Regions from separate parts of the Modestobacter versicolor genome, predicted to be linked through region 1. Evidence: riboswitches for the same ligand, from Rfam matches in the RefSeq annotation. Region 1 holds a riboswitch; the other holds the start of a gene.
The links. Region 1 has a riboswitch for thiamine pyrophosphate ahead of thiM (hydroxyethylthiazole kinase). Riboswitches for the same ligand answer to the same signal wherever they lie in the genome.
Positions count from the first base shown of each region.

Region 1 (5,013 bases):
TCGCACAGCAGCACCATCCCCGAGACGTCCGTGCGGCCACCCAGCCGCCAGGGCCGCAGGTGGTGGGCGTGCAACCGCTCGATCCGGGTCTCGGTGCAGCCCGGGCGGGCGCAGCCGCCGTCACGCGCCAGCAGCGCGCGGCGCTGCGCCCTGGTGGCCAGCCGGCGGCGCCGGCCCAGCGCGAGCGGCTGGCCGTCCCGCTCGACGATCACCGTCAGGGCCGCCTCGCACACCATCCGCCGCACCTGGGCCGGCGCCAGCGCCGGACCGCCCTCCAGGTGGGCCCGCCCCGCGGCGGCGTCGTCGGCCAGCACGTCGGCGTCCACGTGCACCACGACCTCCCGGCGCGGCGGGTCGCCCGCCCGCCGGTCGGCGTCGGCGGCGGCCTCGGCCAGCTGGCCCAGCGCCCGGCAGCGCCGGGCGCTCATCCGTTCCCGCGGGAACGCGTCCGGGTCGGCGGGGCAGTCGTCGACCGGCGCCTGGTCCGTTGCCGCCGCCCGCGTCGCAGCCGCCCGTTCCCGGCGGGCGTCCCGTTCGGCCAGCGACTCGACCGCCGCCAGCAGCGCAGCACCCGACTCTCCGTCCATCCGGACCTGCAGGGTCAGCATGCCGTCGGCGTCCCAGTGCCACTGGAAGGACCGCTTCTCGGCGACCCGGCCCTCGTCCACCTCGTCGGAGCGGCGCCAGGCCCGGACCACCCGCTCCACCTGGGAGGCCGTGGCGTGCGTGGCCAGCTCGACCAGCTCGATCTCGGTGCCCGCATCGGCGACCCGGGTGATCGCCCGGACCTTGGAGTAGGAGAGCCGGCCCGCCGAGAACGCTGCCGCGGTGACCGGCAGCCCGCGGAGCGAGCGGGCCACCCGGACGTGCTCCCGTGCGGCGCCCGGGCTCATCCCGCACTGCCAGGCCAGCCAGTGCGCGCAGCTCTGGACGCCGACCTCGCCCCAGCCCTCGCGCTCGTCGAACTCGGCGACCAGCTCCAACCAGGCTGCGGTCGCCGCCGCCAGCCGCACGGCACCGGACCTGATCTCCCGGCCCAGCTCCTCGACCGACCGCACGGCCGGTGCTCCGTCGAACGCCATGACTGCTCCCATGGCCCGACGCTAGGACCGGGGTGCGACAGGACCGCTGGTCAGCGGGGCGCCGGGCGTTCCCGCGGGAACGTCAGCCGACCGCGGGACCGTCAGCCGACCGCGGGGACGTCAGCCGACGGCGGGAACTCAGCCGACCGCGGCGTACTGGGCGGCGATGTCGTCGGCGGTGAGCACCGTCGTCCAGACGCCCACGTGCGCGACCGAGCCGGCGAAGTACGGGCTGTCCGGCGTGCCCGCCCAGTTGGTGCCGATCGTGTCGTAGCCGACCCGCCAGAACCCGGTGAAGACCTCGGCGCTGGTCGCCTGCCGGCGGGAGGCCACCAGGGCGCCGTCCACGTAGAGCCGCAGCCCGGTGTCGGGGGAGAAGGTCGCCGTCATCTGGTGCCAGGCGCCGTTGTTGTACGAGCCCGGCGACGTCGTCGTCTCGTGGTCGCCGTCGTACACGCCGAAGGTCAGCTTGCCGGAGTTGGTCATGTAGACGTGCCGGTCGTACTGGCTGGACGCCGCGCCGTTGGTGCCGTTGCCGAAGCCGATGAGCTTGCCGCCGCTGGTCGTGGAGGTGGCGAACCACAGCTGGACGCTGAACACCTGCGGGTTGGAGACGGCCGACGTCGAGTACACGTACCCGGAGCTGCCGTTGAGCCGGACCGCCTTGCCGTCGCCACCGCAGACCGGCCCGGGCACCCGGTAGGTCACCCCGGTGCTGCTGTAGAAGCCGTTCACCGACCCGGCGTAGATCCCGCTGTTGACCGCGGTCGGCCCGGCGGACTCCTGCAGGGCCAGGTAGGCGGGCGCGCTGGCGCCGGCGGAGGTGCAGCTGAAGTACCGGGCGGCGGCCCAGGTGTTCGCGTCGTTGGCGGTGGTCGCGGTGAACGTCGCCCCGGCGGCGGAGAGCCCGGGCAGCACGCCCAGCAGTGCGGTGAGCCCCAGCGCCGTCGCCGGCACCACGACGCGGCCGGCCCGGCCGAGCCGCCGGCGACCGCGGGGTGCCGGGGGAGCCGGGCGGTCGGGGTCCTCGGGTGCCCGGTGCAGCAGGGCCAGGGCGACGAGCGCGGCCAGGACGGCGGCGCTGCCGGCCAGCGGCAGCAGCTGCCCCTCGGTGGCCCACAGCACCGGCAGGCCGAGAGCGGGCAGCCGCAGGGCCCCGACCCCGTGGACGGCGGAGGGGTCGACGAGCTGCGGGTCCGGGGACGCGTTGGCGTCGCCCTGCAGCTGCAGGCCGCCGTCCTCGATGCCGACGAGCCGGTGCAGCCGCAGCTGGCCGGGCGCGGCCGGGTCGTCGACGAGCAGCACCTGGCCGACCGCCAGCTCCGCGGCGGCCACCGGCCGGACGACGGCGACGTCACCGGGGGAGACGCCTGGCTCCATCGAGCCGGAGAGCACGACGCTGGTCTCCCAGCCGACGGCGGTGGGCGCGACGGAGGCGAGCAGCAGCAACGCCAGCGTGCCCAGCAGCGCGCGGGCCACCGTGCTGAGCACGAGGGCGGCACGGGAGGCGCGCCAGGTCGGGGGCAGGGGAGCGGTCACCGGGTCCGGGCCTCCCAGACGAAGGTGAGCGTGGCGGTACCGCTCTGCACGCTGTTCGGCGTGGACGCCGGCAGCGTGTAGCTGATCCGGTAGACGCGGGTGGTCGGGGCGCCGCCGGTCGTCGTCCAGCTGCCGACGCCGACCGCCCAGCTGTCGGTCGGGAAGGCGGCCACGGTGCCCGTGTAGGCGGCCGCGCCGGAGGTGGTGAAGCCGGCGCAGGTGCTGCTGCTGCCGCCGGTGCCGACGGCCACGGTGAGGGCCAGCTGGCCGGCCAGCCCGTTGGTGGTGCTCCGGCCGGTGCCGTAGAGCCGCACGGTGGACGGCGACCCGCTGGCGGTGACGGCGATGCACTCGGTGGCCGTGGCGCCGGGCTTGAGGCCGGTGGCGGTAAACATCCGCACCGCGGAGTCGTCGTCGGTGAGGGTCAGGGTGCCGGTGCTGACCGTGGGCAGCGCCTTGGGCGTGGTCGAGTCGCTGAAGCCGGCGTAGGCGGAGTGCCAGACCAGCCCCGCGGCGAGCACGAGCGAGCTGCCCGCGGCGACGGCTGCCGCGGTGCGCGCAGAGCGCGGCCGCCGGTGGCGGCGCAGACGGGACCTCACGCCCACCCATCGACCGGTCGGGGCGCGACGTTGAGCCCGGGCATCACCCGACCGGGTGACGGCGAGCGGTGCTAGCGTCGCTGGCCGGCACGGGGTGTCCCACCGGGGACTGAGATCACACCCGTCGAACCTGCTCCAGCTGACACTGGCGAAGGGATGGCCCGGCGATGGACGCCACCTCTCTGCGTGCTGCCTCCACGGCGCTGCGCGACTCCGCACCCCTGGTGCACTGCCTGACCAACACGGTGGTGCAGACCATCACCGCCAACGCGCTGCTGGCCATCGGGGCCGCGCCGGCCATGGTCGACGACCCGGCCGAGGCCGGGGAGTTCGCCGCCATCGCCTCCGCGGTGCTGGTGAACGTGGGCACCGTGCAGCAGCGCACCGCCGAGGCGATGCGGCTGGCCGCGCGGGCGGCCAACGAGGCCGGCACCCCCTGGGTGCTCGACCCGGTCGCGGTCGGCGGGCTGACCTTCCGCACCGAGCTCGCCGCCGACCTGGTCGAGCTGCGCCCCACGGTCGTCCGCGGCAACGCCTCGGAGGTGCTGGCGCTGGCCGGTGCCGGCAAGGGCGGGCGGGGCGTCGACAGCACCGCCGACCCGGACGACGCGCTGGAGGCCGCCGGCGAGCTGGCCCGGCGCACCCGCGGGGTGGTCGCGGTCAGCGGTCCGGTCGACGTCGTCACCGACGGGGACACCGTCGTCCGGGTGGGCGGCGGTTCGCCGCTGCTGACCCGCACCACCGGCGCCGGCTGCGCGCTCGGCGCGATCGTCGCCGCCTACGTCGCCACCGCCGGTGACCTGGTGACCGCCACGGTCGCCGCCCACGCGCACGTCGCGCTGGCGGCCGAGGCCGCGGCCGCGCTCGCCGACGGGCCGGGCACGTTCGCGATCCGCTGGCTGGACGCGCTGGACGCCGTGGACGGCGAGACCCTGCTCCGCGCCCAGCTGTCCTGATGTCCCGCCCGTTCGACCCGACGCTCTACCTGGTCACCGACACCGCGCTGTGCGCGCCCCGGTCGGTGCCGGAGGTGGTGGCCGCTGCGGTGGCCGGCGGGGTGACCGCCGTCCAGGTGCGGGACAAGACGGCGAGCCGCCGCGAGCTGCTGGCGCTCACCCGCGCGGTGCAGGCGGTGCTCGCGGCGACGCCGTCGGTGCGCTTGATCGTCAACGACGCCGTGGACGTCGCGCTGCTGACCGGCGCGGACGGCGTGCACGTCGGCCAGGACGACCTGCCCGCGCCCGAGGTGCGGGACCTGCTCGGGCCGAACGCGCTGATCGGGGTGTCGGTGGGCTCGGCGGCCGAGCTGGACGACGTGCTGGCGCTCCCCGCGGGCACCGTCGACCTGGTCGGCCTGAGCCCGGTGTGGTCGACGCCCACCAAGCCCGACACCGGGGCGGCGCTGGGCCTGGAGGGCACCCGCGCGCTCGCCGCCCGGGCCCGGGCCGGCGGGCTGACGTCGGTGGCGATCGGCGGCATCCACGCGGACACCGCCGCCGCGGTCGCCGCGACCGGGGTCGACGGCATCTGCGTGGTCTCCGACGTCTGCGCGGCCGCCGACCCCGCGGCCGCCGCCCGCACGCTGCGCGCCGCGCTCGCCGGGGAGCGGGTGCCGGCGTGACGGCGGCCGTCGCGCTCACCGTGGCCGGCAGCGACCCCAGCGGCGGGGCCGGGGTCCAGGCCGACCTGAAGACCTTCAGCGCGCTGGGCGCCTACGGCACCGCGGTGCTCACCGCGCTGACCGCGCAGAACACCCGCGGCGTCACCGGGGTGCACGCCGTCCCGGCGGAGTT
Region 1 is NZ_JACIBU010000001.1:3,224,861-3,229,873, reverse strand. Features, by position in the region: gene FHX36_RS15755 (HNH endonuclease signature motif containing protein) at 1-1,094, opposite strand, end outside; gene FHX36_RS15750 (LamG-like jellyroll fold domain-containing protein) at 1,221-2,621, opposite strand; gene FHX36_RS15745 (hypothetical protein) at 2,618-3,220, opposite strand; TPP riboswitch at 3,301-3,394, shown strand; gene thiM (hydroxyethylthiazole kinase) at 3,388-4,176, shown strand; gene thiE (thiamine phosphate synthase) at 4,176-4,841, shown strand; gene thiD (bifunctional hydroxymethylpyrimidine kinase/phosphomethylpyrimidine kinase) at 4,838-5,013, shown strand, end outside.

Region 2 (5,013 bases), 490 kb from region 1:
TGCCGGCCGCGGACCAGCGCGCGCACGGTGCCCGACAGCAGCCCGGCCGCACCGGCCAACCGCAGGATCTGGCCCTTGACCGGCCGGACCGGCAGCGGCGGGGCACCGGGCAGCCCCGCGCTGTGCGCGCCGAGGGCCAGCACCACCGTGCCGGCGGGGACGGCGCCACCGCCGGCGAGCTCCAGCCCGGTGGCCCGGCCCCCGGCCACCTGCACGGCGGCGACCCGGTCGGTGACGAGGTGCACGCCGGCGGCCCGCGCCGCGGCCAGCAGCGCGACGTGCAGCGCCCGGCCGTCGACCGAGTGGTCGCCGGCCACGGCCAGCCCCCCGCGCAGCCGCGGGGTCAGCGACGGCTCGCGCTGCCGGGTGGCCCGCGGGGTCAGCCGCTCGGCGTCCAGGCCCAGCTCGAGCTGGTAGGCCAGCAGCGCGTCCAGCGCCGCGACGTCGTCGGCGTCGAAGCCGACGACCAGGGTGCCGGCGGTGCGCAGCCCGACCGGCAGACCGCTGGCGGCCTCGAGCTCGGCGGCGAACGCCGGGTAGCGCGCCAGCGAGGACTGGCAGAGCCGGAGCAGCGCCTCCTCGCCGTAGCTCGCCTCGGTGACCGGGGCGAGCATCCCGGCCGCGGCGGCCGAGGCACCGGTGCCCGGGGCGTCGTCGACGACGGTCACCGACAGCCCGCGCTGCGCCGCCCGCCAGGCCACGGCCAGGCCGATCAGCCCACCCCCGGCGATCGCGACGTCCATCAGCCCAGCGCCCGCAGCAGCTCGGTCGTGGCGGCCCCGGGGTCGGCGGCGCCGGAGACCGCCCCGACGACGGCGACGCCGGCGGCGCCCGCCGCCAGCAGCTCGGCGACCCGGGCGGCGGTCACCCCGCCGATGGCGATCACCGGGACGTCGACGGCCTCGGCGACCGCGCGGATGCCGGCCGGGCCGAGCGCGTCGGGGAGCCCGGTCTTGGTCCGGGTGGGATACGCCGGGCCGACGCCGAGGTAGTCCGCCCCCTCGGCGACCAGCCGCCGGGCCAGCACCGGCTCCCGCGCCGTCCCGCCGAGCAGGTGGCCGGGGCCGGCCACCCGCCGGGCCGCGACCAGCGGCAGGTCGCCGGCGCCCAGGTGCGTGCCGTGCGCCCCGACCGCGAGCGCGACGTCGACCCGGTCGTTGACCAGGCACGTCGTCCCGGTCGGTGCGCACAGCTCGACGACGGCGCGGGCGAAGTCGTGCAGCTCCCGGTCGGTGCAGCCCTTGGCCCGCACCTGCACCACCGGCGCACCCGCAGCGACCGCGGCGGCGACGGCGTCCAGGGCCGGCTGCCCGCCGCGGGCGTCGGTGAGGACGTGCAGCCGGCCGAGCGGCGCCGTCATGCGGGCCGGCGGGAGCGCCGGGCCCCGGGCAGCACGAGCAGGGCGGTGAGCACCCCGGCGACGGCCAGGCTGACCAGCGACGCCGACCAGCCGTTGGCCGGGTCGATGCCCAGGTCGCCCTGGCGGGCGCTCCACCACGTCGTCCAGCCCGCACCGACGCCGGAGAAGTACGTGGGCAGCGTCAGCTGGTAGGCGACGAAGCCGGCGAGCCACGGCAGCAGCAGGAGCAGCCGGCCCGGTGCGGTGTCCGAGGTGTCCCAGCGGCCCTGCGGCAGCAGCCAGTAGGCGACGACGAAGACGCCCACCAGCGGCACGAACACCGCGCCGATGAGGAACAGGAAGGGCTCGTAGGCGGCGATGTCGAAGGTCAGCGCCAGCAGCGTGGCGACCGTGCCGACGACGAGCGCGAGCACCCGGCGGTCCCAGCGGGCGACGACGTTCTGCGCCGACACCGCCGTCGAGTACAGGTTCGCGAACGCCTCGTCCAGCTCGACGGTGATCAGCACCAGCACCGCGAGGGCGCCCAGCGGCACGGCCAGCAGCGCGTCGACGACGTCCAGGCCGGCGCTGCCGTAGGCCGCCAGCGCCAGCACGCCCAGGGTGAACATCACGAAGGTGGCGATGCCGTAGCCGACCGTGGCCCCGGTGAAGGCGCCCCGGGCCGAGCGGGCGTGCCGGGTGTAGTCGGCGGCGAGCGGGAACCAGGAGATCGGCAGCGCGATGACGATGTCCGCCGCCGTCCAGAACGACGTCCCGGCGCCCCCGGTGAGCGGCGGCAGCGGCTCGCGGAGCACCTGGACGTACAAGTAGACGATCGCGGCCAGCGCGGCCCAGACGGCGTAGCGCGACAGCACCCGGACCACGCCGAGCGGGCGCAGCGCCATGGCGGTGGCCAGCACCCCGGCGGCCAGCACGAACGGCCAGCGCGGCGCGTCGAGGACCCGGGAGGCCGCCTCGGCGATGATGACGATCTCGAAGGTGGCCCAGCCGACGCACTGCACCAGGTTGAACGCGGTGGGCAGGTAGGACGCCCGCCGGCCGAGCAGCCCGCGCAGCAGGACCATCGCCGGCACGCCCTCGCGGGCCCCGGCCGCCGCGCCCGCGCCCAGCAGCACCGCGCCGATGACGGCGCCGACGGCGACCGCGCCGAGGGTCACCGCGAGCGGCCGGTCGGGCAGGACGACGAAGACGGCCGCGACCGGCAGCAGCAGGCTGATGCCCAGGTTGCCGAACAGGCCCAGCTGGTCGCGGGTGCCCAGGGTGCGGGCCGGCGGTTCGCCGAGGGTGAGCGGGGCGTCGCCCGCGGGCGTGCGGACGGACTCTGACGTGCTCATGGCAGTGCTCCCTACGCCGGCATTACCCGGTCAGGTTCCAGCGGTCGGCGGCGTGTCAGCCGCCCTCTCAGCCCGGTCCTCCGAGCTCCCGCACATGGCCTCGAGCCATGACGTCGCCCACCCTAGGCCCTCTCGTAGAGTCCGGCGCGTGCCGGTCGCCGAGCTGCTCCAGCGCCACGCCGACGCCTGGCGCGGCGCCACTGCCCACCCGTTCCTCGCCGCGGTGCGCGACGGTGCGGTGCCGCGCGCGGCGTTCGACACCTGGCTGGTGCAGGACGCGCGCTTCGTCGCCGACCTGCTGCGCTTCCAGGCCCGGCTGCTCGCCCGCGCCCCGCGCCCGGCCCAGGCGGTGCTCGCCGGCGGGCTGGTCGCGCTGGTCGAGGAGCTGGCCTGGTTCGAGGAGCAGGCCGCCGTCCGCGCGCTCGACCTCTCGGCCCCGGCGCTGCCGGCCACCGCCGCCTACGCCGCGCTGCTGGAGCGCCTCGACGCCGCCGACGTCCCGACCGCGCTGCAGGCGCTGTGGACGATCGAGCGCACCTACCTGGACGCCTGGTCCGCGGCGCTGCCCGGGGCCCCGGAGTACCGGGAGTTCGTCGAGCACTGGACCGTGCCGGGCTTCGCCGGCTACGTCGCCGGGCTGGCGCAGGCGGCCGACGCCGTGGGCGGCCCGGTGGACGACGCGGTCTTCATCGAGCTGGTCGCCGCCGAGACCGCGTTCTGGGACATGGCGATGGGGGCGGCATGAGCACCTCGGCCGCCCTGTGGGCGGAGAACGCCGACCTGGCCCAGGCAGCGCTGGCCCATCCTTTCGTCACCGCGCTGGCCGACGGCTCGCTGCCGCGCGAGCGGTTCGCCGGCTACGTCGCCCAGGACGCCTTCTTCCTGGAGGCCTTCGCCCGGGCCTACGCCCTCGGGGCTGCGCACAGCACCGACCGGGCCGGGCTGGACGCCTTCGCCGACCTGCTCGCCGGGGTGCGCGAGGAGCTGCGACTGCACGGCTCCTACGCCGCGCGCTGGGACATCGACCTCGGCCGGGTCGAGCCGCTGCCGGCCACGCTCGCCTACACCGACTTCCTGCTGGCCACCGCCTTCCGCGGCGACACCGCGCTGACCTGCGCGGCGATGGTGCCGTGCATGCGGCTGTACGCCTTCCTCGGGCAGTCGCTCGGGCCGGAGGCGGCCGGCGCCGGCGACTACGCCGAGTGGATCACCACCTACGCCGACCCGGCGTTCGAGGAGCTGGCCGGCACCCTGGAGGAACTGCTCGACGCCGCCCCGGCGCACCAGGAGCTGCACCGGGCCTACCGGCGGGCGATGCAGCTGGAGGTCGGCTTCTTCGACGCGGCGTGGTCCGGCCGCTGACCGGACCGTCGGACCCCCGGGCGACACTGCCGTCGTGACGGTCCCGGAGGCCCCGGCGGTGCGGGTGCTGCTCACCCGCCGCCCCGGCGACGCCGTCGAGGTGCGCGAGCTCGCCGACGGCGCGGTGCGGACGCTGCCGGCCGACGAGCTGCCCGCGTTCGTCCGCGACCGGGAGGCCGAGCGGCCGCGGTGGGTCTGGGACGACACCACCCGCTGGTACCCGGCCCTGCTGGACGCCGGGGTCCGGGTCGAGCGCTGCGTCGACCTGCGGCTCTGCCACGCCGTGCTCCGCCGGTCGCCGTTCGTCGACCAGGCCGTGCTGCGCGGGCCGGACGCCGAGGGGTGGCGGGCGCTGGAGCCGGTGGTGCCCGGCGACCCGGCGCTGTTCCCGCTGGCCGACCCCGCCGACCGGCTCGACCCGGCCGCCGAGCACGACCGCCAGCAGGCGGCCCTGGCCGCGTCGGCCCAGCGCGGGCGGCTCGGGCTGCTGCTGGCCGCCGAGTGCTCCGGCGCGCTGGTGGCCGCCGAGATGACCCACGCCGGGCTGCCCTGGCGCGCCGACGTGCACGACCGGCTGCTCACCGAGCTGCTCGGCCCCCGGCCGGCGCCGGGTCAGCGGCCGGCGGTGCTCGAGCAGCTGCTGGCCGAGATCCGCGCGGCGCTGCGGGTGCCCGACCTGAACCCCGACTCCCCCACCGGGCTGCTGCGCGCGCTGCAGGCGGCGGGCCTGCCGGTCCCCGACACCCGCTCGTGGACCCTCGAGCAGCTCGACCACCCGTGCGTCCCACCGCTGCTGGAGTACAAGAAGCTCTCCCGACTGCTGCAGGCCAACGGCTGGAACTGGCTGGACACCTGGGCGCGCGACGGCCGGTTCCGGTCGTACTTCGTGCCGGGCGGGGTGGTCACCGGGCGGTGGGCGTCCAACGGCGGCGGCGCGCTGTCGGTGCCGCTGCAGGT
Region 2 is NZ_JACIBU010000001.1:3,718,211-3,723,223, reverse strand. Features, by position in the region: gene thiO (glycine oxidase ThiO) at 1-743, opposite strand, end outside; gene thiE (thiamine phosphate synthase) at 743-1,360, opposite strand; gene FHX36_RS18180 (purine-cytosine permease family protein) at 1,357-2,694, opposite strand; TPP riboswitch at 2,686-2,796, opposite strand; gene FHX36_RS18175 (thiaminase II/PqqC family protein) at 2,843-3,439, shown strand; gene FHX36_RS18170 (TenA family protein) at 3,436-4,056, shown strand; gene FHX36_RS18165 (bifunctional 3'-5' exonuclease/DNA polymerase) at 4,091-5,013, shown strand, end outside.
Region 2: linked by a shared signal. The riboswitch ahead of FHX36_RS18180 (purine-cytosine permease family protein) and the one ahead of thiM (hydroxyethylthiazole kinase) in region 1 are both predicted to bind thiamine pyrophosphate.